3 regions of the Oikeobacillus pervagus genome follow, and region 3 is predicted to be linked to each of the others. Evidence: riboswitches for the same ligand, from Rfam matches in the RefSeq annotation. Region 3 holds a riboswitch; each other region holds the start of a gene.
The links. Region 3 has a riboswitch for S-adenosylmethionine ahead of J2S13_RS15210 (YezD family protein). Riboswitches for the same ligand answer to the same signal wherever they lie in the genome.

Region 1: it holds a riboswitch for S-adenosylmethionine, as region 3 does, so the genes downstream of both, J2S13_RS02960 (O-acetylhomoserine aminocarboxypropyltransferase/cysteine synthase family protein) here and J2S13_RS15210 (YezD family protein) in region 3, are expected to answer to the same signal.
Region 2: it holds a riboswitch for S-adenosylmethionine, as region 3 does, so the genes downstream of both, J2S13_RS06195 (methionine biosynthesis PLP-dependent protein) here and J2S13_RS15210 (YezD family protein) in region 3, are expected to answer to the same signal.

The regions. Positions count from the first base shown of each region.
Region 1 is NZ_JAUSUC010000005.1:1,488-11,646, reverse strand. It holds gene yfmH (EF-P 5-aminopentanol modification-associated protein YfmH) at 1-560, shown strand, start outside; gene ymfI (elongation factor P 5-aminopentanone reductase) at 680-1,402, shown strand; gene J2S13_RS02985 (DUF3243 domain-containing protein) at 1,493-1,750, shown strand; gene J2S13_RS02980 (DUF3388 domain-containing protein) at 1,869-2,657, shown strand; gene J2S13_RS02975 (helix-turn-helix domain-containing protein) at 2,667-3,584, shown strand; gene pgsA (CDP-diacylglycerol--glycerol-3-phosphate 3-phosphatidyltransferase) at 3,717-4,295, shown strand; gene J2S13_RS02965 (competence/damage-inducible protein A) at 4,448-5,680, shown strand; SAM riboswitch class I at 5,814-5,929, shown strand; gene J2S13_RS02960 (O-acetylhomoserine aminocarboxypropyltransferase/cysteine synthase family protein) at 6,054-7,361, shown strand; gene J2S13_RS02955 (Ger(x)C family spore germination C-terminal domain-containing protein) at 7,595-8,377, opposite strand; gene J2S13_RS16980 (Ger(x)C family spore germination protein) at 8,387-8,830, opposite strand; partial or broken gene J2S13_RS02950 (GerAB/ArcD/ProY family transporter) at 8,899-9,996, opposite strand; gene J2S13_RS02945 (spore germination protein) at 10,000-10,159, opposite strand, start outside.
Region 2 is NZ_JAUSUC010000011.1:63,721-73,879, reverse strand. It holds gene J2S13_RS06210 (ABC transporter ATP-binding protein) at 1-397, shown strand, start outside; gene J2S13_RS06205 (ABC transporter permease) at 381-1,145, shown strand; gene J2S13_RS06200 (ABC transporter substrate-binding protein) at 1,232-2,254, shown strand; SAM riboswitch class I at 2,319-2,428, shown strand; gene J2S13_RS06195 (methionine biosynthesis PLP-dependent protein) at 2,497-3,603, shown strand; gene metC (cystathionine beta-lyase) at 3,610-4,785, shown strand; gene J2S13_RS06185 (M42 family metallopeptidase) at 5,038-6,090, shown strand; gene J2S13_RS06180 (NupC/NupG family nucleoside CNT transporter) at 6,186-7,403, opposite strand; gene J2S13_RS06175 (YueH family protein) at 7,695-7,934, shown strand; gene J2S13_RS06170 (peptide chain release factor 3) at 8,008-9,579, shown strand; gene nhaC (Na+/H+ antiporter NhaC) at 9,980-10,159, shown strand, end outside.
Region 3 is NZ_JAUSUC010000061.1:1,764-11,922, forward strand. It holds gene J2S13_RS15200 (hypothetical protein) at 75-641, shown strand; gene J2S13_RS15205 (NAD(P)H-dependent flavin oxidoreductase) at 719-1,711, shown strand; SAM riboswitch class I at 2,032-2,137, shown strand; gene J2S13_RS15210 (YezD family protein) at 2,212-2,370, shown strand; gene J2S13_RS15215 (glycine betaine ABC transporter substrate-binding protein) at 2,576-3,472, opposite strand; gene J2S13_RS15220 (ABC transporter permease) at 3,472-4,320, opposite strand; gene J2S13_RS15225 (quaternary amine ABC transporter ATP-binding protein) at 4,321-5,571, opposite strand; gene J2S13_RS15230 (GbsR/MarR family transcriptional regulator) at 5,795-6,349, shown strand; gene J2S13_RS15235 (solute symporter family protein) at 6,578-8,104, opposite strand; gene J2S13_RS15240 (DUF485 domain-containing protein) at 8,101-8,484, opposite strand; gene J2S13_RS15245 (hypothetical protein) at 8,832-10,159, shown strand, end outside.

The DNA of each region.
Region 1 (10,159 bases), on a different contig from region 3:
AAGAGAAGAAACAAATTTTAAAAATGAATGTGCAAACATCGAAGTGCCAGGTTGGAATAAAGGCAATGCAAACCGATTTAAAGGGAAAAGAATTGTTAAAGCAGGAATTAACGATCAATGTCATGCTAGACATGTTGTTTGGAAGAAGCAATGATCACTATTTGCAACTTTACAATGAAGGGATCATTGATGATACATTTTATTATGATTATACTGGGGAGCAAGGATTCGGTTTCGCAATCGTTGGCGGGGATACAGAACATCCTGATGAGCTTGCAGATCGTATTCAAAAAATATTACTGGAAGCTAAATCAGGTCAACATTTAACAAGTGAATCATTAGAGAGAACGAAGAAAAAGAAAATTGGTGGATTTCTAAGAGCCATTAATTCACCAGAGTATATAGCCAATCAATTTACAAGATATGCCTTTAATGAAATGGATTTATTTGATGTTGTCCCAACTTTAGAGGAAATTACCTTTGAAGCGGTTCAAAAAATGGCTCATGATTTTATCGATGAAGATCGAATGACGGTTGGACAAATTATTCCGAATCGTTGATAGAGGTTTTAATGAATATTGCCATGAAGGTGCCCGGTCCTTAATATTGCCGGGTACTTTGCTTTTGTCCGTTGTATGAATATAGGACAATGTTCATTCTTTTTATAGGGGAGAGGAAGATGAAGAAGTTTGCTTTAATTACAGGTGCTAGTGGGGGGATTGGAAAAGAGATCGCATTATCACTAGCAAAGGATGGCTGGAATATTTATTTACATTATCATCAAAATCGAAATGAAATCGAAGTTTTAATGAGATCTTTACAGCCATTTTCATTGGAAATCATTCCGATTCAGGCTGATTTATCGAGCGATGAAGGAGTACAAAAGCTTGTATCCAATATTTTTTCGATTGATGCGATCGTTTTTTCAAGTGGGCAAGCGGTATATGGACTTTTTCAAGATCTTTCCGAAATGGAATTAGATCAACTTTGGGAAGTACATGTAAAAAACCCCATTAAGATTGTTCAAAAGCTTTTACCGAAGTTTTACCGGCTAGGTCATGGGAATATCGTATTTATTAGCTCGATCTGGGGACAAACAGGTGCCGCTTGTGAGGTGATGTACTCGACAGTGAAAGGAGCCCAACTTTCATTTGTAAAATCATTAGCGAAAGAAACAGCACGCAGCGGTATTCGCATCAATGCAGTGGCACCAGGAGCAGTTGAAACGCATATGATGAGTCGATTTTCTCAGGATGAATTAGAACTTTTGACGGAGGAAATTCCCATTGGCAGACTAGCAAAACCATATGAAATTGCCAATGTAGTTTCGTTTTTACTATCTGAGAAATCCAGTTATATTACGGGTCAAATATTGAGTGTGAATGGCGGTTGGTATACATAAAAAAATATTTTTCCCGATTGAATATGATGCATATTTTACAGGAACCGTTGCAAACTATTATTGTATCTCACTAAAGGAGGTCATGATAGAATGTCTGTACTTCATAATTGGGACCAATGGAAAAGCTTTTTAGGGGACCGCTTAAATCAAGCGCAAGGCCAAGGAATGGACAAACAAGTCATTAATGATCTTGCTTACCAAGTTGGGGATTACTTAGCAAAACAAGTAGATCCAAAAAATGAGCAAGAAAGGGTTTTATCTGATCTTTGGTCTGTTGCTTCTCCAGAAGAGCAACAAGCGATTGCCAGCACAATGGTGAAATTAGTTCAAAATAACGGTTCTCGCTAAAAGAGAGGGTTCTCCCTCTCTTTTTCCTTTTAAAATTGGCTAAAATCAGATATTATATATAGATGAAAGAGTTGATCATTTTTCCAAGGATGCGTGAACGTGTCATACGGAGGATATTATGGAAAAGAAAGAATGGTATTTCGAATATGAAATTAAAACAAACCGTCCCGGAATACTAGGTGATATTTCATCGTTATTAGGGATGCTTTCTATTAATATCATTACAATTAATGGGGTCGATGAAGGTCGACGTGGAATGCTTTTATTAGCGCAAAATGAATATCAAATTGTTCGACTCGAATCAATTTTACGAACAATGGACACAATTAAAATAATCAAACTAAGGGAACCAAAACTACGAGATAGGCTTGCTGTGCGCCATGGAAGATACATACAAAGAGATGCTGATGACAAGAAGACTTTTCATTTTACAAGAGATGAAATCGGATTGTTAGTAGATTTTATGTCCGAAATGTTTAAAAAAGAAGGGCATAAATTAATAGGAATTAGAGGGATGCCTAGGGTTGGAAAGACAGAATCTATTGTTGCGGCAAGTGTTTCAGCGAATAAAAGGTGGCTATTCGTTTCCTCCACCTTGTTAAAACAAACCGTTCGGGATCAGTTAATTCGAGAGGAGTATCGATCTGACAATATTTTTATCATTGATGGTGTTGTTTCTACCAATAGGGCGAGCGAACGTCATTGGCAACTTGTGCGTGAAATTATGAGATTACCGGCAGCAAAAGTAATCGAACATCCAGATATTTTTGTTCAAAACAGTGAATATTCGATAGACGATTTTGATTATATTATTGAACTACGCCATCATCCAGAGGAAGAAATTACATATGAACTCGTGCAAAATCAGTTCTTTCCAGAATCTGACCTCGATGGATTCGACTTTTAGTATTGGTAGGTGTTTAACTTGACGGAATTGGGAAATCGTTTAAAAGAAGCTAGGAAAGCAAAAGGATTATCTCTTGAGCAAATTCAAGAAATGACAAAGATCCAAAAAAGATATTTGATCGGTATTGAAGAAGGTAATTACGATATTATGCCTGGGCAGTTTTATGTACGTGCTTTCATAAAACAATATGCGGAGGCGGTTGGACTAGACCCAGAAGAGTTGTTTGATGAGTACAAGGATGACATTCCAACTGCAAAGGAAGATGAAGTACCACAGCGCATCACAAATGTGAAAACAACATCAACGAAAGCAGTTCCGACAAAGTCTACAAAGTTTTTTGATTATTTGCCCCAAATATTAGTCGCCGCTTTTATCATTGGAGCCATTTTCCTTGTATGGGTACTTAAAGGTGGCAACCCTAGTGATGACGGAAAACAAGAAGAAACTGTACAAGTAGAAGAATCAAATCAATCGCAAAATATTAAAGAAGAATCTAAGGAAGATTCAAAAGCTGATAATAAGCAAGAAGTAAAAGGGAAAGAAACGAAGAAAGAAGCAAAAGATGAAAAGAAAAAAGTGAAGAAAAAATCGAATAAAGACCAAGCCATTCAAGTGGTTAGTACAAATGGCCGAAAAACCATTTACAAATTAGAAAATACAGATGAATTCAAACTCACTGTAACATCTAAAGGCGAGACATGGGTTGAAATCTCAGATGGGACGGGGAAAAAATACTTTTCGAATATGCTGCGCAATGGTGAATCGCAAGAACATGATTTAACAGGTCAAACTGCTGCTAAGATTGTTGTCGGTTTTGCGCCAGACACAGAGATTAAAGTGAACGGGCAAACGCTTAAATATGAGCAGTCAGCAACAGATCTTGTACGCCAGGATATTGAAATTCAATTTGAAAAGAAAGAAGAATAATGTAATTAAAAGGGAGGAGAAGTCAAATCGAGTAGCCGATATTTTGAGTGTCTAATGATTTGACTTTCCACCTTGCACTTAATTACAAACGCGTTTTCCATAATGGAAATGTTGAAATTTGGAGGTACTGCTGTGAATTTACCTAATAAGATTACGATTTCTCGGATTTTTTTAATTCCTATTTTTTTAATTATTATGCTTGTTCAATTTGAATGGGGCGATATAACGTTACTTGGTACAACGATGCCTGTGCAACATTTTGTTGGGGCGCTTATCTTTATTATTGCCTCCACAACAGACTGGATCGATGGTCATTATGCGCGAAAATATAATTTAGTCACAAATTTAGGAAAGTTCTTAGACCCTTTAGCAGATAAACTTCTTGTTTCTGCGGCTTTCATTGTTTTAGTCGATCTAGAATACGCAGCTTCTTGGATTGTGATTATTATTATTAGCCGTGAATTTGCAGTAACAGGTTTACGCCTTATTTTGGCGGGAGAAGGAGAAGTTGTGGCGGCGAATATGTTAGGAAAAATCAAAACTTGGACGCAAATTATCGCAATTTCAGCCTTATTACTACATAATATTATGTTTGAAAGCTTTTCCTTCCCATTTGCGGATATTGCATTATGGGTGGCCACCTTTTTCACCATCTGGTCTGGATGTGATTATTTTTATTTGAATCGTCATGTGTTTAAACATTCAAAATAGGTTAAACTCACGATTGATGGGGGATTTTCCCCCCATTTTTATCTTTTAGTTTCTTAAGGGGCATACAGCCCGTTAATCTATGGGGGTGTTCCGTAAATGCTCAAGTTATCTAAGCATTTTGGGACATCCCCTTTATGTCAAGGAGGAGTAGTATGAATGCAGAAATAATAGCTGTTGGAACAGAACTTTTGCTTGGCCAAATTGTGAATTCAAATGCGCAATTTCTTTCGAATCATCTTGCGGAAATAGGAGTTGATGTTTTTCGGCATACAGCTGTAGGGGATAATGCAGATCGGCTCTTGCAGGTCATCAAAGAGGCAGAAAAACGAGCAGACTTGCTTATTTTTACCGGTGGTCTTGGACCAACCAAGGATGATTTAACAAAGGAAACGATCGCCAACCATGTAAAGAAACAGCTGATATATGATGAAGAAGCTTTAGAGAGTATTCAAATTTTTTTTGAAAAAACGAAGTTAAAAATGACGGAGAATAATAAGAAACAAGCACTTGTCATGGAAGATTCTACGGTTTTACCCAATCGAAATGGCATGGCCCCAGGAATGTTCTTGAAAACAGAAACAAATTCCTACATGTTACTACCAGGGCCACCAAAGGAAATGCAACCCATGTTTCTTTCATTTGGAAAACCACTATTAATGCAATTAATTGGTCAAGTTGAAAAAATTGAATCCAAAGTATTGCGTTTTTTCGGAATCGGGGAGTCGCAGCTTGAAACTGATTTAGAAGATCTAATTCTTTTGCAGAACAACCCTACTATTGCCCCACTTGCTGGAGACGGAGAAGTGACGATCCGCATTACAGCAAAAAATTCACCAAATGCAAAGGCAGAAGATTTGATTCAGCGAGTAGAAGAAAAAATAATGGAGCGAGTAGGTAGTTATTTTTATGGATATGATCAGTCTAGCATTATGGAGGAAATGGTCAAACTTTTAAAAGAACAAAAGAAGACGATTGCTTGTGCTGAAAGCTTAACGGGTGGATTATTTCAAAGTGAATTAACCTCTTTTTCAGGTACGAGTGAAATTTTCAAAGGTGGCATCGTTTGCTATTCCAATAAAGTAAAAGAACAAATTCTAGGAGTGGCCAATGAAACACTTCATACATTCGGTGCAGTAAGTGAGCAATGTGCGAAAGAACTAGCCGAAAACGTAATGACCCAATTTGGAACCGATTATGGGATTAGTTTCACAGGTGTTGCAGGGCCCGATTCGTTAGAAGGGAAGAAACCAGGGACGGTCTGGATTGGGCTAGCTGAAAAGGGATCAGAAACAAAAGCTTTTCTATTGCAACTTGTTGGTAGTAGAAATGGGATTCGGAAACGCACGGTTAAATACGGATGTCATTATGTCCTTCAATTATTATAAAAAATCAATGAAGAAAAGGATGAAGTGCGTTAATTCCGATCGATTTTATGTATTTTTTCGAAAAAGGGATTGACGAAAGTAGAAGGAATATTCTATACTTTCCTCAAGGGTAAAAACTAAAAGAATATTTTGACTCTTATCTAGAGTGGCGGAGGGAATAGGCCCGAAGAAGCCCGGCAACCATCAGGTGGCAAATTACTTGAAAAGGTGCTAAGTCCTACAGGTCAGAAAGGATCTGAAAGATAAGAGAGGAATCGTGTATACACGCCCTCTTCTTTCAGTGAAGAGGGTTTTAATTTTATTAAAATCCTCTTATTATCATCGTATTTAGGGATTCTTATAAGATAGTTAAAAAGAAAGGGAGGAATTTAAAATGACAAAAGAAAATTGGGATTTAGAAACGATTTTATTACATGGAGGGCAAATCCCTGATCCGACAACGGGATCTCGTGCTGTTCCAATTTATGAAACAACATCTTACGTATTCGAAGATACAGACCATGCTAAAGCATTATTTGGTCTAGAAAAACCGGGGAATATTTATTCAAGAATAATGAACCCTACGGTTGATGTATTTGAAAAAAGAGTTGCTTTATTAGAAGGTGGCGCTGCGGCGGTTGCTTTATCTTCAGGAATGGCAGCTATTGCTTTTTCTATTTTAAATCTTGCTCATGCAGGCGATGAAATTGTGGCAGATTCTAGCCTATATGGTGGTACATATAATTTATTTGCCACAACTTTACCACGCTATGGGATCAATGTGAAATTTGTGGATGGAACAGATCCAGAAAACTATCGAAAAGCGATTACACCAAAAACGAAAGCTCTTTACGGGGAAATTATTGGAAATCCAAGTTTGAATGTTCTTGATGTAGAGAAAATTGCCAATATTGCGCATGAAAATGGGATTCCACTCATTGTGGACAATACTTTTGCTTCTCCTTATGTGGCGAACCCAATTGAATGGGGAGCAGATATTATTGTACATTCCGCAACAAAATGGATAAGTGGTCATGGTACCGTCATTGGTGGAGTCGTCGTAGATAGTGGAAAATTTAATTGGAATAGTGAAAGGTTCCCAGGATTTACTGAGCCGGATCATTCTTATCATGGCATAAAGTATGCTGAAATTGAAGGTCCTGCTTTTGCGATTAAATTACGTGTTCAACTATTGCGTGACTTTGGTCCGTCCATGAGCGCACACAGTGCCTTTTTATTACTTCAAGGATTAGAAACATTACATCTACGCATTCAAAAACATGCTGAAAATACAAAAGTCCTCGTTGATTACTTACAAAATCATTCGGCTGTTGAATGGGTGTCACATCCTAGTTTGGAAAATCACCCTTCACATGAATTAGGGAAAAAATATTTAAGAGATAGTTTCGGCTCGATAGTTGTATTTGGAATTAAAGGTGGCCGTGAAGCGGGTAAAAAATTGATCGACAATATTCAATTATGGTCACATGTTGCTAATGTAGGGGACGGAAAATCATTAATTATTCATCCAGCATCCACTACACACCAACAATTAAGTAGTGAAGAGTTGAAAGCTTCAGGAGTAACGGAAGAATTAATTCGTTTATCCATTGGACTTGAATCACCAAAAGACTTAATTGCCGATTTAAATCAGGCGATTGAAAAAGCAACAGGGATCGCTTTTGATAAAGTAGAAGCATAATAATTAAAAAGGGACTCCAGTTTAATTAGGAGGTCCCTTTTTAATTGAAAAACAACTTTAACCCGCCTTAACGGGCCACTCCAAAATGATTTGGAAACAAAGAAGATAGGTGGAGGATTACGGCCCCAAAAGGTCCGATAAGGTCAACTAACATTCAGTGGGGGATGAAGTTTCACTTTATCTTGCTTTGAAATTTTTGCGATTTTTTGTTTCCCCTGATATAACCCTTTGGATTAAGTAGGGTTAAACAATTGTCGAAATTTTTCGTTTACTTTTATACAAATCATTGGTACCATGAAAGAGAGTACAGTTGCCCCAATAATTAAATAGGGAGGGATGAATCCAAGGAACTTTAGAAGAATGTCCATATCAATGACTCCTTTCATTTTTTTGTTTAAAATGGCACCACCATATCTTAAAACACCCTCAACCTCAAGATCTACTTGACTTTTTGAAAATAATTGTTCTCCAGTTGTCCAATCGTTTTTTAGTTTTTCCCATTTTTTATAATGATATTTATGTAGATGGGTTTGTAGTCCGATCATATCCACTTTATATTGACGTTGTAAATCAGCCATAAGACGATCTGCTTGTTTTTTTAATTCCATATTAAAAACTCTCTCAAGTTTTTTGATATCTTTTCTTGAACGAAATTGATCACTGTAGACTTCTCCAACAATCCCTTCATATGATAGATTGATTTTAAAAGAAGGTTGCTCATCATCTTCCCACTTTACATTGAGCTTTCGTTCTAGCCTTTTGATTTCAAGTACGATATCATCGTCATGATACTTTACATTGAATAAGCCGTTTTTGAATTTTTTGTTTAATACGCTTAGCACTTTCGTTTCAACGCCATTTAAAACGCCTACAATTTTTTCAGAATCTAGGTGGACGAGAGCAGTTCCCTCTAAATGGTACTCATTCGTTTTCGTCGTTTTTAAATAGGGAAAAGCAAGATCATTTCCTCTTAATATATCCTCTTGCAAATTCCCAATAGTAAGGGCCTCATACATTTCTGGGGATCACTTTGAATTTTTTGATAGTTCTTCAATGTATAATGAGGGTACTTTTTCGATTGGGGGTTTCATAGCCAAATATTTTTTTGATCTTCCCTTCGTAATAATCACTTTAATATTTCTTCGTGACTCATCGTCTCGTAATAACAAATCAATAAGCTTAGTCAATTGATGTGGTGTCTTTAGAAGCTCTTCAGAAACTAGCATGATTTTTAAATGTTGAAAAAATAATGATCGGCTACTCCTTGTCGACGTTTCACGAATTTGTTCAAAGATGCTCCCTTTGTCGATCGTGAAATTCTTGAAAGCGACTGATTGCCCCCCTTCTGGCGAAAAGGCATTAGGTACAATCATTTGAAAAGTAGTGGACAACATTTTGTCTGTAGATTTAGGTTGAGCGTTTTTAGCCGAATCGATGGCAACCCCAGTTACAAATCCACGATTTTCAATTTCAACTTTTCCCCAGCAACCGGTTAGGAGTAATAGAGCTGTAATCAGATGTTAGAGAATGATTCGTTTCATTGACGGCTCCTTTTCAATTTAGAAATCATAAATAGTAAGGGTGTAACGATAATAGTGAAAACCACCCCAATTATGCTAACTAACTGGCTATACAAATCAACTTCATTCAAATCCTCAGGAAACAGGGCGACTAAGTGGATAAAAGGAGAAAGAATTAAAATCCATTTTTGACGATTTAGCTTTTTGATTATGGAGCTAAAAGCTAGGACAGACACACCAAATGACATGGACGTTGTATTAAACACCGTCATAATCCAAATGGTGAAAAAAATAGATTCAAATCTTTCAAAAAAACCCCCAGGTATCGCCACTTCTTTACCAAGCTCGATCGTAGGATATTGAATGTCTTGTAATCCATACGTGGAAAAGATCCCTAAGCAGGATAGAAAAATCATCACATAGACTAAAGTAGAGATGATTACGCCTAAAATCGCTGATTGTGGAACTTTTTTAGAATTACCGACCAAAAAGCCATAAAACAATATAGAAGAAAAACCTATATAAGAAGAAAACCCCTCCGTAATCGCATACCAAAGTCCTTTAAAGTCCGTTGAGAATACTGGTAAATAGTTTCCCCACTTTGTAGTTGGAAAATTTAAGCTCGCCTATAAAATAGTAATAATCATGACAATTGGAAAAAATAAGGCATTTAATCGAATAATGGTAATGCTTGAACTAAATAAAGCATATTGAATGACGAATAAAAATAATAAGGCTACGATTTCTAAAGGAGCCTCAGGTAATAAATATTGCTGAGTGACGATTGAAATGATCCGAATTTCATATCCAGCTAATAAGGCAAAGTGAACCCCAAACATAATCGTTAATATCCGAGCGAATGGTCTTTTAATCAGAGTACTTGAAATTTCGAAAAATGGTTGCCTTGGGTACTGATGAATGATTTTTCCCATCATCCATGCTGAAACCAGAACGATAATACCATAGAGAATAATCACAAACACGCCGTCAATTGCAATTGTATTCTCTGCAATCAATCTTGGCATTTGAAATACCCCTACCCCGATGACAATGGAAGCAACAGATATCATAAATTCTCCGTCAGAAATTTGGCTTTTATGGTGAACTTTTTTCATAATCTACCTTTCTCCGGTGTGATAATCATCGATCGTTTGTAAATATCCAGGCCGTCTATACTTTGTTTTTATTGGTCCACGGAAGAAGAAGTTTCCAATATCATATACATTTAAAGGAGCGAAAGGGCTTCCGTATGGAACTCCTAAACTTGTTAAATTAATT
Region 2 (10,159 bases), on a different contig from region 3:
TCACGAGTTATCAGGGGGAATGCAACAACGGGTAGCAATTGCTCGAGCTTTAGCAATGGACCCAAAATTATTACTGATGGATGAGCCATTTGGGGCATTGGACGAACAAACTCGTTCAAGACTTCATGAAGAACTTGAGAAGATTTGGGTCGATACGAAGAAAACAATCGTATTCGTTACCCACAGTATTAACGAAGCGATAAAGCTTTCAGACCGGATCATCGTCATGGGGACTCGGCCAGGTAGAATTATTGCAGATCTTGACGTTAATCTCCCCAGACCTCGTCAATCTAATCAAGAGGAAGTTGCCATACTTGAAGAAAAAATAGTCGATCTCCTGAAAGGTGAGATTGATAAAGTCGTTAAAGAGGAATTAGCTTATGCAGCGGGTAATTAAACAAATTGTCTTCTACGTCCTCTTTATTGTCATTTGGGAAATGAGTGTACGTGCTGGTGGATGGGGCCCAGACATCATGCCAAAACCGACCGATGTATGGGAGGCTCTTATCCAAGGATTCATAGACAAAACACTTATTTATGATTTAGGTGCAAGCTTCCAAAGACTATTGATTGGATTAACGATCGCACTTATTCTAGGGACATCGTTAGGAATTTTATTGGCTAAATCGCAAACAGCAGATGACACATTAGGATCACTTATTCTAGCTCTTCAGAGTGTTCCTAGTATCGTTTGGCTGCCACTAGCAATCATGTGGTTTGGATTGAATGAAAAAGCGGTTATTTTTATCGTCGTTCTCGGTGGAACATTAGTCATGACAATCAATATGCGAATTGGTATTAAAAATGTTTCCCCACTGTATATTAAAGCCGCACAAACAATGGGTTCTTCCGGATTTGATTTGTTTATCAAAATTATATTTCCAGCTTCGATCCCGTATGCGGTAACAGGTGCAAGACTTGCATGGGCATTCGCATGGAGAGCTTTAATGGCGGGGGAAATTTTAAGTACAGGTCCTGGTTTAGGATACACGTTAAAATACGCTTCAGACTTTGGAAATATGAGCTTGGTCATTGCGGTGATGATCTTGATCGGAGTTATTGGTACAATTGTCGATTTACTATTTTTCCAACGTGTTGAAAAGAATGTGATGAGACGTTGGGGATTAGAGCAAGCATCGTCTTAATAGTTGCTAAAGCATCTTCTTCATGTGTTATTAACCGACAAATGTAGGGATTTTACCATTAGAATGTTAAGAAAGGGGATAAAATGATGAAAAATTTCATGAGTTTTTTCGCGGTAGTCTTATTATTACTAGCAGGTGTCCTAGCTGGTTGTAGTTCGGAAAAAAGCTCAGGTTCAGACGACGGCAAGAAAAAGGTTGTCATCGGCTTTTTCCCAAATATTGACCATGTTCCAGCAATGATTGCAAAGGAAAAAGGATTGTTTGAAAAAGTATTAGGGGAAGATGTGACTATTGAATATAAAACATTTCCCGATGGCGGTGCTTTTATGACGGCCCTTAAGACAGGGGATATTTCAGCAGGTTTAGTAGGACCAGGTCCAGTGATGAATCATTTTGCGAATGGAGCCGATGTGAAAATTATTGCAGGCGGATCTTCTGGTGGAACGGTCGTTGTAGCAAGTAAAAAAAGTGGCATTCAAACCGTTGATGATCTAGCAGGTAAGACATTTATTACTCCTGGGGTTGGATGTACACATGATGTTCAATTTGAAACATTTGCCAAGGACTACGGTCTTAAATCTACTCGAATCGGTGGAACGATGAAACATACTACTGGAAATCCAGCACAGTATGCAGGGTTGTTTCAATCAGGAAAAGTTGATTTTGCTTCCGTTCCTGAACCATGGGCTTCCTTGCTAGTGAAAGAAGTAGGTGCAAAGGTCATTGTTGACAGTGATAAAATTTCTTTTGGCACGACTTTACCTAACTCCGTTTTAGCTACAAGTGGAAAATTAATTAAAGAAGATTCAGCATTAGTAAAAAAAATAGTGGATGCTCATAAAGAAGCCATTCAATTTATTAATGAGAATCCAGAGGAAGCGAAAGAAATTGCCATAAAAACTATTAAAGATATTACAAAACAAGAATTAGAGAAAGATATTGTAGACCGTTCTTGGGAAAGAATTCATTACACATCTGAAGTAAATGCAGATGTTATTCAACAATTTGCCGATTCTTCCTATGATCTTAAGTTTTTAAAAGATCAGCCAAAATTTGCAGAACTAATTGATAAACAATTCTTAGAAAATAAAAAAGTAACAAAAAAATGATTGCATTTTCTCCACCAATCCGTTAAATTAATAGAAAGACAGAAATTTTTGAAAATTTAATATTTTCTTATCAAGAGAGGCAGAGGGACTGGCCCTATGAAGCTTCAGCAACCGGCTAATTAAAAGAGCAATGGTGCTAAATCCAGCGAACAATCCTAGTTCGAGAGATGAGAAGAGGAATCTTGTTGACAAAAGCCTTCTTCTTACAGAAGGCTTTTTTATTTTTACTTAGAGGTGAGAAAATGGGTTTTAAAGACATTCAAACAAAGTTAACTCAGATTGGAAACAGAAGTGAAAACATTACGGGAACCGTCAATCCACCTGTTTACTTTTCTACTGCTTATCGACATGAAGGGATTGGGGTGTCGACGGGCTATGATTATGTTCGAAGTGGAAATCCAACTAGAGACATTTTAGAAAAGGCCATTGCCGATTTAGAACATGGAGATGCTGGCTTTGCATTTAGCTCAGGAATGGCGGCGATTCAAACGGTTCTTTCATTATTCGATTCTGGTGATGAATTTATCGTATCAGCGGATCTTTATGGTGGAACGTACCGCCTTTTTGAACGGGGATGGAAAAAATATGGACTATCTTTTGTCTATGATGATTTTCAAGATTTAACTAAGACAAGGGAGAAGATCACAAACCAAACGAAAGCTATTTTTGTTGAATCTCCGACTAATCCGATGATGCAAGAAGTGAACTTAGATGAGGTCGCTCATGTAGCAAGAGAAGAGGGGGTGTTATTGATTGTGGATAATACATTTTATACTCCTTTTATTCAGCAGCCTATTTTTTCAGGAGCTGACATTGTGATTCATAGTGCAACAAAGTATTTAGGGGGACATAATGATGTGCTTGCGGGACTTGTCGTTACTAAAGGGGAAGAACTTTCGGCCAAACTAAAAGAATATCAAAATTCAATTGGTGCAGTATTATCTCCATTTGATTCGTGGCTTCTTATTCGTGGAATGAAGACATTAGGTTTACGAATGGTTCAACATGAAAAAAATGCTCAAAAAATAAGTGAATTTTTACGATGTTGTGACGATGTGAAAGATGTTTTATACCCGGGACGCGGTGGGATGCTTTCTTTTCGATTGCAGAAAGAAGAATGGGTCAATCCATTTTTGCAAAACTTACAGCTGATTACATTTGCAGAAAGTTTAGGAGGAGTAGAAAGTTTTATCACCTATCCGGCAACACAAACCCATATGGATATGCCTTATGAAGTACGTTTGGCTAATGGAGTTTGTAATCGGTTGTTAAGGTTTTCTGTTGGGACGGAGGGAACCGAAGATTTAATCAGGGATTTACAAAACGCGTTTAAAAAAATGAAGGAGTGAAGAAGAATGACTCATCAATCGTATACATTTCAAACTCAATTGCTTCATAACCAACATAAATTTGACAAGGAAACAGGAGGGGTAAGTGTTCCAATCCAGCTTGCTTCTACATTTCATCAGCCAGATTTTGATCAGTTTGGAAAGTATGATTATAGCCGATCGGGAAATCCGACAAGAGAGGCATTGGAAGAAATGATTAGCCAACTTGAGGGAGGGGTTAAAGGATTTGCTTTCTCATCTGGAATTGCAGCAATTTCTACGGCATTTCTTCTTCTTTCAAAGGGTGATCATGTACTTGTTACCGAAGATGTTTATGGTGGAACGTACCGGATGATTAACACTGTGTTGAATCGTTTCGGAATTGAACATACATTTGTCGATATGACGGATTTGGACACAGTTGCTTCAAATATTCAAGAAAATACAAAAGTGATTTACATGGAAACACCGTCGAATCCACTGCTCAAAGTGACCGATATACAGGGGGTCGCCAAATTAGCGAAAGCCAATGGATGTCTCACCTTTTTAGATAATACCTTTTTAACGCCTGCCTTACAGCGACCGCTAGACTTAGGGGTAGATCTTGTTCTTCATAGTGCGACGAAATTTTTGGCGGGGCATAGTGACGTACTTGCTGGATTGGCCGTTGCGAAGGATGAAGGATTAGCCCAACAATTATACGGATTACAAAATGCCTTCGGAGCAGTATTAGGAGCTCATGATTCATGGCTTGTTCTTCGGGGATTGAAGACACTTCACGTACGATTGAAACAATCATCAGAGTCTGCAACGAAAATAGCGAACTATCTAAACAACCATTCAAAAGTAGATGAAGTGTTTTATCCTGGACTATCCACTCATCCTGGACATTCCATTCAAACGCGGCAAGCAGAAGGACCTGGGGCTGTTCTATCGTTTTCATTAAGAAATGAGGAAGCTGTAAGAAACTTTATTCAACACGTTCGAATTCCTGTTTATGCTGTTAGTTTGGGGGCGGTAGAGTCGATCCTATCCTATCCCGCTAAAATGAGTCATGCTGCAATGCCAGAAGCTGAAAGAAAGAAAAGAGGAATTTCTAACGGACTATTAAGATTGTCAGTAGGTCTTGAAAATGTCGATGAATTAATAAAGGATTTTGAACAGGCATTCATTCATGTTCCGGAATCCTCAGTAATTGTATAAAAAAAGGAATTTTAGGCCTTTAAAACTGAGTAAAAACATAAAAATACTATGATCTATTTAGAGGAAACCTTCAATGTACAAGAGATGAAAGAAGCTCTTCATTGAAGGTTTTTTTTATCCGCCTCGTAACGAACAGTAAAGCTTCACTGAATAGAGCTTTAAATTATCTTTATAAGCATTGCGGGATTACTGTTTCGTTCAATTAGGATAGAATAGAATTGATAAAGTAATTAGAAAGGGGTCGAATAGATCATGACATATCCAAATACGAAAGAAACGATGAATTTAATCCAACAACTAACATCAATTCCAAGCCCAACTGGAAATACATATAAGGTCATTCGCTTCGTGGAATCCTATTTGAAAGAAACAGGATATGAAATGAAGAGGAATAATAAGGGGGGATTACTCATCACGATCCCCGGTGAAAATGAAAAACGCCAACGTTTTTTAACGGCACATGTTGATACATTGGGGGCTATGGTGAAGGAGATTAAAAAAAATGGCCGATTGAAATTATCCATGATTGGGGGATTTAAGTGGAATTCAGTTGAAGGGGAGTATTGCCAAATTGAAACGAGCTCCGGAAAGTTATTTTCAGGAACAATCTTAATGCATCAAACCTCTGTTCATGTCTATAAAGAGGCAGGGGATGCAAAAAGAAATGAGGAGAATATTGAAGTTCGCATTGATGAAGTGGTCAAAAATGCCGAAGATGTTCGTGCTCTTGGAATCGAAGTAGGAGACTTTGTTTCTTTTCATCCTCGAGTAGAAATATCGGACAGTGGGTTTATCAAATCTCGTCATCTTGATGACAAAGCAAGTGTTGCCATTTTGCTTCAATTAATTAAAAGAATAAAAGAAGAAAAGATTCGTTTGCCTTTTACAACCCATTTTTTAATTTCAAATAATGAGGAAATCGGATATGGAGGAAATTCCAATATTCCTGTTGAAACGGTTGAATATTTAGCAGTTGATATGGGAGCGTTAGGAGATGGGCAAGCATCAGATGAGTACACAGTTTCAATTTGCGCAAAAGACTCAAGTGGCCCATATCATTTGGGGTTACGAAAACATTTGATTCAATTAGCCGAAGAAAATAACATTGATTATAAAGTAGATATTTATCCTTATTACGGTTCAGATGCCTCAGCAGCTATTCGAGCTGGAAATGACATTATTCATGGATTAGTAGGTCCTGGAATTGATGCTTCTCATGCATTTGAACGGACACATGAATCCTCATTACACCATACTGAAAAACTTCTCTATGCATACGTACAATCAAAGGCAGTTGAATGTTAATGGATGAATCCCTTAGTCCCGAATGATCTTGGACTAAGGGATTCTTTCAATGTTTGAAAAACTAGTTGGTCTAAAGGAGATTCATCCCTTAAAGTCTACATGAGCATTCCGGCTATGGCTGCACTTAATAAAGAAGCAAGTGCCCCTGCTAGAACAGCTTTTAAGCCTAAACGAGCGATATCCCCACGGCGATTCGGAGCTAAGTTCCCGAGTCCACCTAAAAGAATGGCCATGGAAGAAATATTAGCAAACCCACAGAGGGCAAAGCTTACAACTGCAACGGTTTTATCAGATAAATTAGGTATTTCTGGAGCGAAATTTGAATAGGCGACAAATTCGTTAATAATTAATTTTTGCCCGATAAAATTTCCAGCCTGTACAGCCTCATTCCAAGGAACCCCAATGGCAAAAGCAAGAGGCGAAAAGATATAACCTAAAATTAGCTCTAATGAAAGATGTTCTACCCCAACTAGTCCTCCGAGAAAACCTAAGATCCCGTTAATTAAAGCAACTAATGCAATAAAAGCAAGAAGCATTGCCCCAATATTTAGAGCTAATTGAAGTCCAACACTTGCTCCGCGTGCTGCCGCATCGATGACATTGGTCGATTCAGAATCTACATCCATTTCAAACTCTTTCGGCTCTGGGATATTTTCCGTTTCTGGGATAAATAATTTCGCCATGACTAGGCCAGCAGGTGCAGCCATAAAACTTGCGGCTAATAAGTATTCCAGCGGAACACCAAGTAAGGAATATCCGATTAATACAGAACCGGCAACAGAAGCTAAACCACCAGTCATAACCGCAAATAATTCAGATTCAGTCATTTTATTTATATATGGCCGAATAACGAGAGGAGCTTCTGTTTGCCCTACAAATATATTAGCCGCTGCTGATAATGATTCCGCTTTTCTAGTACCAAGAAGTTTAGATAAAAAACCGCCAATTATTTTGATGAAAAATTGCATGATACCTAAGTAATAAAGAACAGATATTAAGCTTGAGAAGAAAATCACAACAGGCAACACATGAAAAGCAAAGACAAATGTAATGTTCGATTCTTTGGTGAAAAGTCCACCAAAAAGGAAGTTAATTCCTTCATTTGAATAATTAATTATGGCGTTCACAAGCATTGTTAAATTTTCCATTTGTTCCTTTCCCCAATCCCACTTTAGAACAATGAAAGCAAATATTAATTGAATCGCAAGTCCACCTAATATAGTACGCCATTTAATGTTCGATTTATTAGTTGAAAAAATAAAACCAATTCCTAGTACAACAAGAATTCCAATAATTCCCCATAAAAAATTCATGTTTCTCCTCCAACTTCCATTTTAAATAATTCTTTATATTATACCACGTACGATGGGCAGTAAAACTCTCTCACTTCAAATAATGAGAATCTAAAGAAGCTTTAGCCCCTTAAATGTTTGAAGACGGACAGGACATAGCGTTCTTTAGCTCAGAATATTTTGTGAAGTATGATCCCTAGCCGAATGAAGGTTTTTTTATGAAAAAAACTTTATCTAACTTGTAATGTATCCCATTTTGCTATTAAATATAGTATGCTCTAAATATCCATTTTCATTTATGAGGTGAGTCTTTTGAAAATCCGAAAAACGGTCATAGAAGAACAAGAAGTTCATGTTTATATTTATGAGAATAAAAAAGAAGAATATATTCTAGTAGCGCTACCCGAAAAAGAATGGTCCTTTTCTTTTTCGTATGAAGAAGCGGGGGAGGAATTGAATCAAAAATTAAAGCATTCCTTAACTAGAGTCGTATCTGATCAGGAGGCTTACGCAATGGCGTTAAGAATAGCCCAGTGGACGAGGGAAATGTGAACTTTCGTTTTTTCATTATAAAAAAAGTAATACAATAAAGATAGATTTCATCGAAAGGATTTGACATATATTTATGGATTCATTAAAAGAAGAAGTACTCTCAAGAAGAACATTTGCGATTATTTCTCACCCTGATGCAGGGAAAACAACTCTAACGGAAAAACTTCTATTATTTGGAGGAGCCATTCGTGATGCTGGTACTGTAAAGGGAAAGAAAACAGGTAAATATGCAACATCAGATTGGATGGAAATAGAAAAGCAACGGGGAATCTCAGTTACTTCTTCTGTTATGCAATTTGATTATCAGGGATTTCAGGTAAATATTTTGGATACACCTGGACACCAAGATTTCAGTGAAGATACGTATCGTACTTTAATGGCTGTAGATAGTGCTGTAATGATTGTCGACGCGGCGAAGGGAATTGAGGCACAAACCATTAAATTATTTAAAGTATGTCGGATGAGGGGAATTCCGATTTTTACTTTTATCAATAAATTAGATCGTCAAGGAAAACCACCTTTAGAATTATTAGCTGAACTAGAGGAAGTATTAGGAATTGAGTCTTTTCCTATGAACTGGCCAATTGGAATGGGGAAAGAATTCTTTGGAATTTATGATCGTTATTATCATCGGATTGAACAATTCCGTGCAGATGGAGAAGATCGTTATTTGCCCTTGAATGAAGAGGGAGAGTTAATGAAGGAACACCCCATTCAACAATCAAGTCTTTATGATCAAATGTTGGAAGAAGTACTTTTATTAGATGAAGCGGGGAATGAGTTTTCTAAGGAACGTGTGCAAAATGGGACTTTAACTCCTGTGTTTTTCGGAAGTGCTTTAACAAATTTTGGAGTTCAAACATTCTTGGAAACCTATCTACAATTCGCACCAGCACCTCAACCGCGCCAATCAGATGTAGGAGAAATTGATCCAACTGGAGATGTTTTTTCAGGGTTTGTTTTTAAAATTCAAGCGAATATGAACCCTGCCCATCGAGATCGGATCGCATTTGTTAGAATTTGTTCTGGAAAGTTTGAAAGGGGAATGAACGTTACCTTATCGAGAACAGGAAAGTCCATGAAATTATCACAGTCTACACAATTTTTGGCGGATGACCGCAGCACAGTAAATGAGGCGGTAAGTGGCGATATTATCGGCCTATATGATACAGGGACTTATCAAATTGGCGACACGCTAGTGGGAGGAAAAGATTTATTCCATTTTGAAAAACTTCCGCAATTTACGCCAGAGCTATTTATGAAAGTGTCTGCTAAAAATGTGATGAAGCAAAAGAGCTTCCATAAAGGGGTTCAACAGCTCGTGCAAGAAGGAGCGATTCAATTATATAAAACAGTCCGTACAGAAGAATATATATTAGGGGCAGTTGGCCAATTGCAGTTTGAAGTATTTGAACACCGAATGAATAAAGAGTATCACTCTGAAGTTCGAATGGAACCTATGGGAAGTAAGATAGCACTGTGGATTAAAAACGAAAAAGACGTTGATGAATCATTATCTACTTCTCGTAATTTATTAGTCAAAGACCGCTATGACCGCTTGTTGTTTTTATTTGAAAATGATTTTGCTTCTAGATGGTTTCAAGAAAAGAACCCAAATATTGAATTATATAATTTAATGGAATAGTTTTTTAATTTATTTTATAAAATGAAAAAAATAGATTGACATCTTAGTTATTCATGGTAAATTATTAATATGCTTCATTACAGGAAAGCGTCTAAGTGAAATAGATAAATAATCTGCTGGATAGCTTCAGTAATTTTTTTGTAGGCAGCAAGAAGAGACCGAATGGTTGGTGAGAATTCGGGCGGCAATAAAGTGAACTACACTATCCGAAATAAAGCAGAATACGATAAGAGGGTAAAGAACTTCTTTACCAAGTAGGGTGGTACCGCGGAGGCATCTTCGTCCCTAACCTGAGGGATGATGATGCTTTTTTATTTTTTAAAATCACAAAATTTAGAACTGTGGAAAGAAGATCAAGCTGCGTTGCTTACGCATTTGTTATTATTTTCGGGGGTGTAATATGTTTAGTGTGCAATCAGTTTTAAAGCCATCATTGAAGGAAGCCATATTACTAACGATTGCGATTGTTGGAATCATCAGCTATTGTATTATTTTTTTGGAAACTGTTCCACATATTCCACTTCTATTGGCCATCTTTCTTTTGATGTTATATGGCTTTATTCGAAAAGTCCCTTTTCAT
Region 3 (10,159 bases):
TGATGAAACTTTCCGTCTAATTTTTCGTAAGAATGGGTATAGGGTAATAGGCAGGGAAGAGAGAGGTGCAGGAAATGGCTGAATTACAAACTAAGTTAATGCAAAGGAAAATCGTCATGATTACGGTGTTATTTATCTTATTGGTAATAATCATCTTTCTTATTTTCAGTCCTTTTTCGGTGGAAAGAAAAGAGGAGAGATATGTGAGGAAAATGAATCATATTTATTTGTTAATGGCTCGAAATAAAAAACTTGCAAATGATTTAATACAACATTACGAGAAGAATATTGGAAATCCTCCGGAGAATCCTCTTTTTTATCAGGAAAGTAATAGTTGGGATCAGCTAAAAACCAATTATTCAGAACAAATTCAAGAATTACAGAAAGGATATGAAACATCTAGCCAACTACTACAGGATCTTCCAGAGCCACCAGAGCCTTATATTACATGTTATTCTTTACTTTTGGATGCACATATCCTTTATCGACAATACATAAATTTAGCTCTTCATCCGACCGGAACGATTGATGCATATAGGAAAAAACAATTGGCTTTATATGAGGAAATGAATGAAAAGTTTTTGGAGCTTGAAAAACATTTAAAGCTCCAAAAACATATAAAAGTACGATTTACAAATTAGTTGAACTGGATAATTGAATAAATTATAATAGGATAGATTTCATTTATCAGAATTTTCTAATTAAGGGAGGAAGAGATGTGAGCAAGGAATTATTAAATCGTTGGTTAGGTCAAATGAGGTTGCCGGCAATATCTGCTCCAATGTTTTTAGTCTCAGGACCAGATCTTGTAAAGGAATGTTGTATGAATGGGATTATTGGGTCATTTCCAGCACCAAATGCTCGTCCAATTGAACAATTAGATGGATGGATGGGGCAATTAACAGAACAATTGTCAGAAGCGAAAAAACGAGAGCCCAATAGAAAAATAGCGCCATGGGCAATGAATATTGTCGTCCATAGTTCATATAGTCGTCTAGAGGAAGAATTGAATTTGATACGTAAATATCAGCCTGAACTTGTGATTACGTCATTAGGTAATCCGAAAAAAGTAGTGGAAGTTGTTCATAATTACGGTGGACTTGTTTTTTCAGATGTGAGTGATGCTTCATTCGCTCGAAAAGCAGCTGAATCTGGAGTAGATGGACTCATTTTGGTGGCGTCTGGAGCAGGTGGACATTCAGGAAATATCAATAGTTTTTCTTTTGTTGATACAGTCCGCTCTTTTTGGGATGGAATTATCATTTTGGCTGGCGGAATTTCGACAGGATATGGGATATTAGCAGCTCAGGCAGCCGGTGCAGACTTCGCCTATATGGGGACACGCTTTATTGTAGCAACCGACAGCATGGCTAATGATGAGTATCGACAAATGCTTGTCGACTCCACTCAGGAGGACATTATGTTAACGAATGCTTTTTCAGGTGTTAATGCGAATATGCTAAAACCGAGTATCATTCGCGCAGGCCTAGACCCAGCGGAATTAGAGAAGAAAGAGAAAATTGAGTTTGATAGTATGCATAAACAATCCAACACAAAAGCATGGCGTGATATTTGGTCAGCAGGTCATGGAGTGGGGGCCATAAGAGAAATCCAGACAACGGCCCAAATTATCGACCAGTTGGAAAAAGAATATAATGAAGCCATCCAGCTCATGAAAAGCAAGATTGCTAAAGTTAAACAATATAGTTAATTTTTAATATACAAATAACAAATAACGGGATATATAACTTAAAAAGACTTATGAAATCACCAATTCCACTTAGAATAAGCCCAAACAGGAACGGGAAATATGCTAAATTTATCACCTCAATATCATTACTTTCACTCAAATCAACATAACAAAGACAATCCAAATGCAAAAAAAGGGATGTTCACCGGCGAACATCCCTTTTCAATCGTCTGTAAACGGAGACTTTTGTTATGAATTTCCTATTTTTTTATAAATTTAAGTAAACACAGTTGACAACTAGGAATTGTCAACATACAATAAAGACAATCAATGATTGATCACTCTTATAAAGAGAGACGGAGGGAACTGGACCGATGATGTCTCGGCAACCATTAGCTATGTTAACTGGTGCCTCATCCAGCAGGGAATCGTCCTGAAAGATAAGAGGAAAGGGAGATGATTGCGGCCTCTTGTTCAGGGGTCGTTTTTACATGAATAGGGAAAGGTTAGGGGGAATGATCATGGGCAACCCTTCTTTAAAGGATACGGAAAAGGTCAATATTATTTTAAAAGCATTAAAAGGGATAGAATTTGGAACGATTCAGATTACGATTCATGAAGGACAAATTGTGCAAATTGATCAAACGATGAAACAAAGATTTCCGTTAGAAAAAAAATAATTTTTTGCTGACCGGACGTCCGGAGGCGATAGATTTCTCTTAGCTAGTTCAAAAATCTCCTAAACTTTTGGATCGGTATGAGGGAGGTCGGAAAAGGAAGGGGGAGATTAGACAATCGATGTGAAATATAAAGGGCAATCTTGCAGAGGGGAATTTTCCATCAAACAGAAAGAAACCACCTTGATGGTGGTTTCCTTGTACCTAATTATTTTAAATCTTCAATAGAATTGATGTCCATATAACTTGGAACAACTAAGCCGATTTTAGTTCCTTCTAGGTTTGCCCCTAAGTCTTCAAATTTACCATCGAATTTCTTAGCATAATCTTCATGTGTCACTGGAAGCCATGCTGCGACGGAAGCATCAACACTACCATCAGCTACGGCTGTCCACATTGGACCTGCTTCCACTTGATTTAATGTTACTTTAAAGCCAAGATCCTCTAACACTTTTGCAAGAACATTTGTACTGGCGATTTCACTTGCCCATGCTACATAGGCTAATTCGACTTTTTTACCTTTTACTTCTTTTACCCCTTTTGTCCATTTTTGAACAAGGTTTTTGTTGTCTTTTATCCATTGTTCAGCGGCTTTATCTGGTTTCATGCCATCTTCAATTTTCACCATGACTTCGCCCATATCGTCTGATGTCCAGTTAAATTGATCCAACACTTTATAGGCTTCTGGTAGATCTTTTTTCAAGTCTTTTCTTGCGATCGTATGAATATTTTCTTCTTCGCCATAAACACCTTTTGGATCTTCAAGAAATTTAAGATCAAATTTTGAGAATTTCCAGTGAGGAATCCACCCTGTAACGATAATAGGTTCCTCTTTGTCATAGGCCTTTTTTAAGGCTGCTGTCATTGCGGCTCCTGATCCCTCAACAATTTCCCAGTCATTTAATTCATATTCTTTGACTACTTTTTCGGTTGCTTTCATTACTCCCGCACCTGGGTCAATTCCGGTGATTTTGTAATCTACACTTTCACCAACAGAGCTAGCTTTCTCATCCTTAGATTTACTCGTTTCATCTGAACTTGAACAAGCAGCTAGACCAATTGTTAAACAGGCTGCAGCACTTATTTTTAAAATATTTTTGAACATTAAATGGTTCCTCCTTGTTTTTTCTTCCCGATATTTTGGGTTATTCGGTCTAAAACAATGGCAACGATTACGATTGCCAGTCCCGCTTCAAAACCGGTCCCGATTTGTAACTGTGTAACGGCTCGATACACTTCTGCACCAAGGCCTGGTGCTCCCACCATGGAGGCGATTACGACCATGGAAAGGGCGAGCATAATGCTTTGGTTTAATCCAGCCATAATGGTAGGCATGGCTAATGGAAGTTGTACTTTCATTAGTTTTTGACCTGTGGTTGAACCAAAGCTTTCGGTTGCTTCAATTAAATCTTCAGGCACTTGCTTAATTCCTAAAATCGTTAAGCGTATCGTAGGTGGCATCGCAAAAATGACCGAAGCCACTACACCTGGCACCATTCCGATGTTAAAAAAGAAAATGGCTGGTAATAAATAAACGAATGCCGGCATCGTCTGCATGAAATCTAGTAATGGTGTAATGATATGGCGGACGGTTTCATTTTGAGAAGCCCAAATCCCTAATGGAATGCCAATAATGGTTGATAGAAGGACTGATGTTAGCACAAGGGCAAGTGTATCTAGCATTCCTTCCCAATAACCTAAATAATCAATAAATAACAATCCAATTAGAGAAAATAAGGCGATTCTCCACCCAGCAAATTTCCAAGCTATAAGTGAAATGATGATGGCTAGAAAAATAGAAGGGGCGATATTTAACAAGGAAACGAGTGATTCAACCGTTGTCTCTAAAAAAAGGGACGTTTGATCAAATACCCCACTAAAATTAGTCGTTAACCATTCAATTCCCGCATCGACCCAATCGGCAAGGGGGAGTTTTGGCAATGAATCTTTCATTTACTTCACCTCCTTAGAAGGTGCGACTTCAGAAAGTGGTTCAGATAGGTAATCATTTATAAAGGAGTCGCTCCCTGTAAGTGCTCCAATTACAGCACCTTTTACGAGAAGTCCCTTTAATTTATTTTGATCAACGACGGCGACGGGGATCGAAGCACGAGAGACTTTTTCAAACAAATCAATGAGTAATGTTTCAGGAGAGACAATGTCTAGATTTGTTGTCATACAGTGAGAGAGAGAAAGGTTCTCTTCAATGGCTTTTTTCGCTTGTTGGGCGGTAATAGCCCCGAGTAATTGTTGGTGCTTGTCCACAACATAAATAGAAGAGATTCCGAGATTTTTCATTCGTTTTAGGGCGACTAATGGTCCTTTATCCACATGAATAGACTCTGGTCGTTTCATAATATGGCCCGCTGTTAACACTTTGGAAAGATCGACATCTTCAACAAAGCGTTCTACATACTCATCGGAAGGATTCATTAAAATTTCCTCTGGAGTACCAATTTGAACGACATTTCCATCCTTCATTAAGACAATTCGGTCGCCTAGTTTTAACGCTTCGTCTAAATCATGAGTAATGAAAACGATTGTTTTGGCCATGGAAGATTGTAATTCTAATAGTTCGTCTTGCATTTCTTTCCGAATAAGAGGGTCTAGGGCGCTAAAAGCTTCATCCATTAATAAAATATCGGGATCATTGGCAAGGGCTCGGGCAAGACCGACACGTTGCTGCATTCCCCCACTTAGTTGGTTCGGATATTGCTGTTCATATCCTTCTAATCCAACCAGTTGTAATGCTTCTGTGGCACGTTTTTCTCGCTCTAGTTTTTGGGTCCCTTGAATTTCTAAACCATATTCTGTATTTTGCAGAACGGTTCGATGGGGAAATAAAGCAAATTTTTGAAAAACCATACTAATTTTTTTTCGACGAATTTTTCTTAATTGTTCTTTATTCATATTAGTAATATTTTCGCCATCGATGAAGATTTCCCCTTGTGTAGGCTCGATCAATCGATTGATCATTCGAACGAGGGTTGATTTTCCGCTCCCCGATAAGCCCATAATGACAAAAATTTCACCCTCAAATATATCGAAGGAAGCTTGATTTACTCCAACTGTACCACCGGTTGTTTTTAAAATTTCGGCTTTGGATTTCCCCTCCTTCAATAATGAGAGTGATTTTTTTTCGTTTTTTCCAAATAATTTTGTTACTTTATTTACTTTGATTTTTACATGTTGTCCATTGTTCATCCTTCCACCTCTTGTCTAAAACTACATGCTATCTAATATTTTACATATTGTTCAATCCTGAACACAACCAGCAAATAACGTGCTGTTCTATCGTGTACTTTGTACAGAATAAACTGTACATAATAAATATGGGGAATTCAGAAAATTACTGTCGTTTTCTCTCGGATCCTCTCCTTTACTTCTATTCGATTGAAAAGTACGCTATACATAATGAGAGTGAAGGATGTGTTTAACATTGGAAAAAGAGGCAATAGCAAAAGCGAGGGAAAGAGTGATCGAAGCGATCGCCTATAATATTCATTTATATGGAGTGACCCCCTCCATTGGCCGACTGTATGGTTTACTTTTCTTTCAAAATGAGCCGATGACATTGGATGAAATGAAAACAGAACTACAAATGAGTAAGACGAGCATGAGTACTTCGGTAAGAACACTTGTTGATATGAAAATGGTCAGAAAGGTTTGGAAAAAAGGGGAGAGAAAAGATTTATATGAAGCGGAGGAAGATTGGTTCCAGACATTTATCAATCTATTTACTGATCAGTGGCGGGAAGGAACCGCAATCAATGTACAAGCCATTGAAAAGTCGAAAGCAGAACTTGTAGAATTATTAAACCAAGAATCGCTGGATGAATCATTACGAGAGCTCATTCAAATGGATATTGAGAAATTATCTTATACATTAAAATATTATGATTGGCTAAACCGACTAGTCGATCGTTTTGAATCACATGAAATTTTTAATTTCGTTCCAATAGAAGAAAATAATGAACAATAAGAAAGTGTCGTGGAAATTGTAAAAGTGGGTGGAAACAAAGGAAGAGAAAGGAATTGTGAAGGGGATGCCCGAAAGAGGAGTAGCCATCGGTCATTCTTGTATATGGTTGTTTAAAAGAAATGGCGGAAACATTTTCGGGTTTAAAATGGCCAATCATCCGAACAGATGAAGAACATGATTTAAGTGGCACTATGTAGGAATATTCCTACCTAATGCCACTTATTTAGATTATTTCAGTCCTGTATTGGCTTTTACGGTGACTTCTGCAAATTTCTTCTCATCGCGATTGCGAGAAAGAACGGTTCCCAAATAGGCTCCGATAAATCCAACAGGCACTGAAACTAGGGCTGGATTCGTTAAACTAAAGAGTGGGTCTCCAACAAAGATCGCCGCACCCGGTTCAGGACTTATAACATTGGGGCTTATCGCTACAAGTACAAGTGCTGTCAATAAACCAGAAAGCATTCCTGTGATGGCTCCAGTTGTATTAAATTTTCTCCAGTAAATCGTGAAAATAATGACTGGCAAATTGGCACTTGCTGCGATACAGAATGCAAGTGAAACAAGGAAGGCCACATTCATTTTTTGAGCAAAAAGTGCAAGCAAAATAGAAAGGATGGCAACAGAGATCGATGCATATCTTGCGGCAAGCATCTGTTGTTTTTCAGTTGCTTTTCCTTTTTTGATAATTTGTCCATAAATATCATGGGCAAATGCTGATGCACCTGATAATACAAGTCCTGCAACAACGGCTAAGATTGTGGCAAAGGCTACAGCTGAAACGAAGGACATTAAAAATTCCCCACCGAGAACTCCTGCTAGAAGCGGGGCCGCCATATTTCCAGCCGCATTGGCTTTAATAATATCAGTGGATCCTACGAAAGCGGCAGCTCCAAATCCAAGGAAAATCGTTAAAATATAGAAGATTCCAATTACCCATGTAGCTGTGACAACAGAGCTGCGAGCGGTTTTTGCATCTTTTACTGTAAAAAAGCGCATTAAAATATGAGGTAAACCGGCTGTGCCGAGAACGAGCGCTAATGTCATGGACAAAGTATCAAGTGGGTTTTTATATTTTACACCCGGATTTAAATAGTTCTCACCAAGGGGTGTTGCAGTCTTCATTTGATCGAACATCGTAAAAATATTGAAATTAAACTTTGCTAATACAAGAACAGAGATGATCACCGTTCCGATCATAAGCAAAACGGCTTTGACGATTTGAACCCAACTTGTCGCGGTCATTCCACCAAAAAGCACATAGATGGTCATCATGACCCCAACAAATAGAACCGCAATTTTATAATCCATTCCAAGTAAAAGTTGGATTAAGGCACCTGCGCCAACTAATTGCGCAATCATGTAGAAAATGACAATGGTGAGTGTGCTTAATGCTGCAACAGCACGTATTTTTTTTTCGTTAAATCTAGCGCTAATCATGTCAGCAAGAGTGTATTTGCCAAGATTACGAAGTGGCTCAGCCACAATGTATAATACGACAAGATAAGCCACTAAATAGCCAAGGGAGAAGAAAAATCCATCAAAGCCATTTAAGGCGACTGCTCCTGCAATTCCTAGGAAAGAGGCTGCAGATAAGTAATCACCTGCAATAGCAAGTCCATTTTGCCAACCGGTTAATCCTCCACCAGCTGTATAAAACTCACTGGCCGTTTTCGTACGCTTAGCTGCCCAAAACGTAATGAAAAGGGTAATTCCAACAATGACAACGAAAAATGTAATGGCGACTGCACTCATAGACGTTGATCTCCTTGTTCTAAATTTTCGATTATTTCATCAGACATTTGATCAAATTTATTCGCTTTTTTGACATAAACAGTACATAATACCCACGTCATTATAAATTGGGCAAAAGCAAAGACCCATGCCCAGGAGATCCCCCCCACTGCAGCCTTATTCAGAATAGTCGTGTAGGAAGTTAAAATAGGTAAAGTAAAGTAAAAGACCAAGAAGAAAATTGAGAATGGAACGAGAAAATTTCGTTTTCGTTTCACAAGATGTTTGAATTCTTCACTTTCAGATATTTGTTCATAATGAACTTGTTTTAATGTGGTGTTTGTTACTTCTTCTTTGTTTAAAGCTTGTTGAGGTACAGTTTTGATTACTGTGTTCCCCATGAACATCCCCCCGATCATTTCTTAAAAATATTTTAAAAATTCAGAATTATGATTATATTGTAAGAAATTTCTTACAATTTATCAACAAAAATGTTAAAAAAAGTTCATATAATTTCTATTGACATTTTAGAAAACTATTAATATATAATAATTTTTTCAAAAAAAGTAGGACATCTAATAGGGGAGGGATGAGGTATTTGGAATTTTTGCACAATAAAATCCAATATAATTCCACCTTCTTGAGCTAAAAAAAGATAACGACGGGGGAGAATGACTGTGGCCATTTAAAAATAGATCCATTTTTGTATATAATAAAGATAATATTATGATGACAACAGGAGGATATTATGGAAGGATCACAGTTCGCCCAGTCTCTCGTTTCTCTCAAAGGGGATCATTTACGATATGTATATGTTCTACTTTGTAAAATGAATATATGGGACTTTGTTTCTTTAAAAACGAAGGATTTCTTTTCGAAAGAACAATCTCAGCATTTTCTTACATTAATAGAGAAAGAGGCAGAATCGCTTGCATCCATTCGCGACGAAGAATTGCAGCTCGATCTACTTCTTCATTTAAGTAAAACATGGAAGCTGGAAAGTCGTTTTTTTGATCTGACAGAAGAAATCGAAAAGCAATGTACTGATATAGTCGACGATACGTTTGAGCTTATGTCGAAGCAGTTTAAGGAATTTGATTCTTTATATGAATCATTATATGACCATAATAAATTAGATGCGATCATTCATTGGCAAATGAAGCAGATTTTTGATTATCTACAAGATAAGAAAGGGGAAAATGAATGGCATCTTTGGATTTCTGATATTCTTGATTACCTTCATTTTTTACCGGATTACCAACAGGAGCAGTTAAAAGAGGCGGTGCAGATTTCTACTCTTGAACCGAAAGAGTTGCAAAAAGTGATCGAAAAACAGGGGGTGTTATTATTATTTACCGCCATTGTTGATCGTACAGGATTTGCCTTTTATAAACATCTTCTTCAATCATTAGCGGAAAAAACAATGAAGATGGAAGGACAATCTAGTACAACGATGTTTTTTAGTTGGTTATTAAACCCGAATTTACTGTTATCGCTGATCTTTCATGGAGGAACCGTCCTATATCGCTATCAAAATCTGTTATTTAATAAGGGACTCATTCCGATTGTGATTTTGCAAATGACTCTTCCATTTAAAGCGTCCGAGAAACAAGGAATAGAAGATTTGACGATTCTATGTGATCAATGGAATGAACGGTTTCTAGCCTATAAAACGATCCTTCGTACGATTGATCGCAATTTAAATGTACAAAAACGACTTAAAAAAGAGTTAGACTCCTTGAATAAGGAACTGAAGTCGATGCAAGATATGAAAAAGCAAACGGAATCTTTTTTAATACAAGTGAGAGAACGTTTAGTCGAACATATCCGCTTTGATGAAAATCGACCCTATTTTGGGGATTTAACCGTAAAATATAATCGACTTCAAGAGAGACTGAAAACGCTCGAAAAGAGACAGTCATCTGAACATGAGCGGAAATCGGGTGTATTCAAATCGGTTACTTCTTATATTAAATCAAGTCTAATTCAAACAGAAAAAAAACAGGCTGAAAAGAAACTACAAAAAATTTATGAACAAATGACTGACACGGTATTGGAAAAATATATCGACTATGA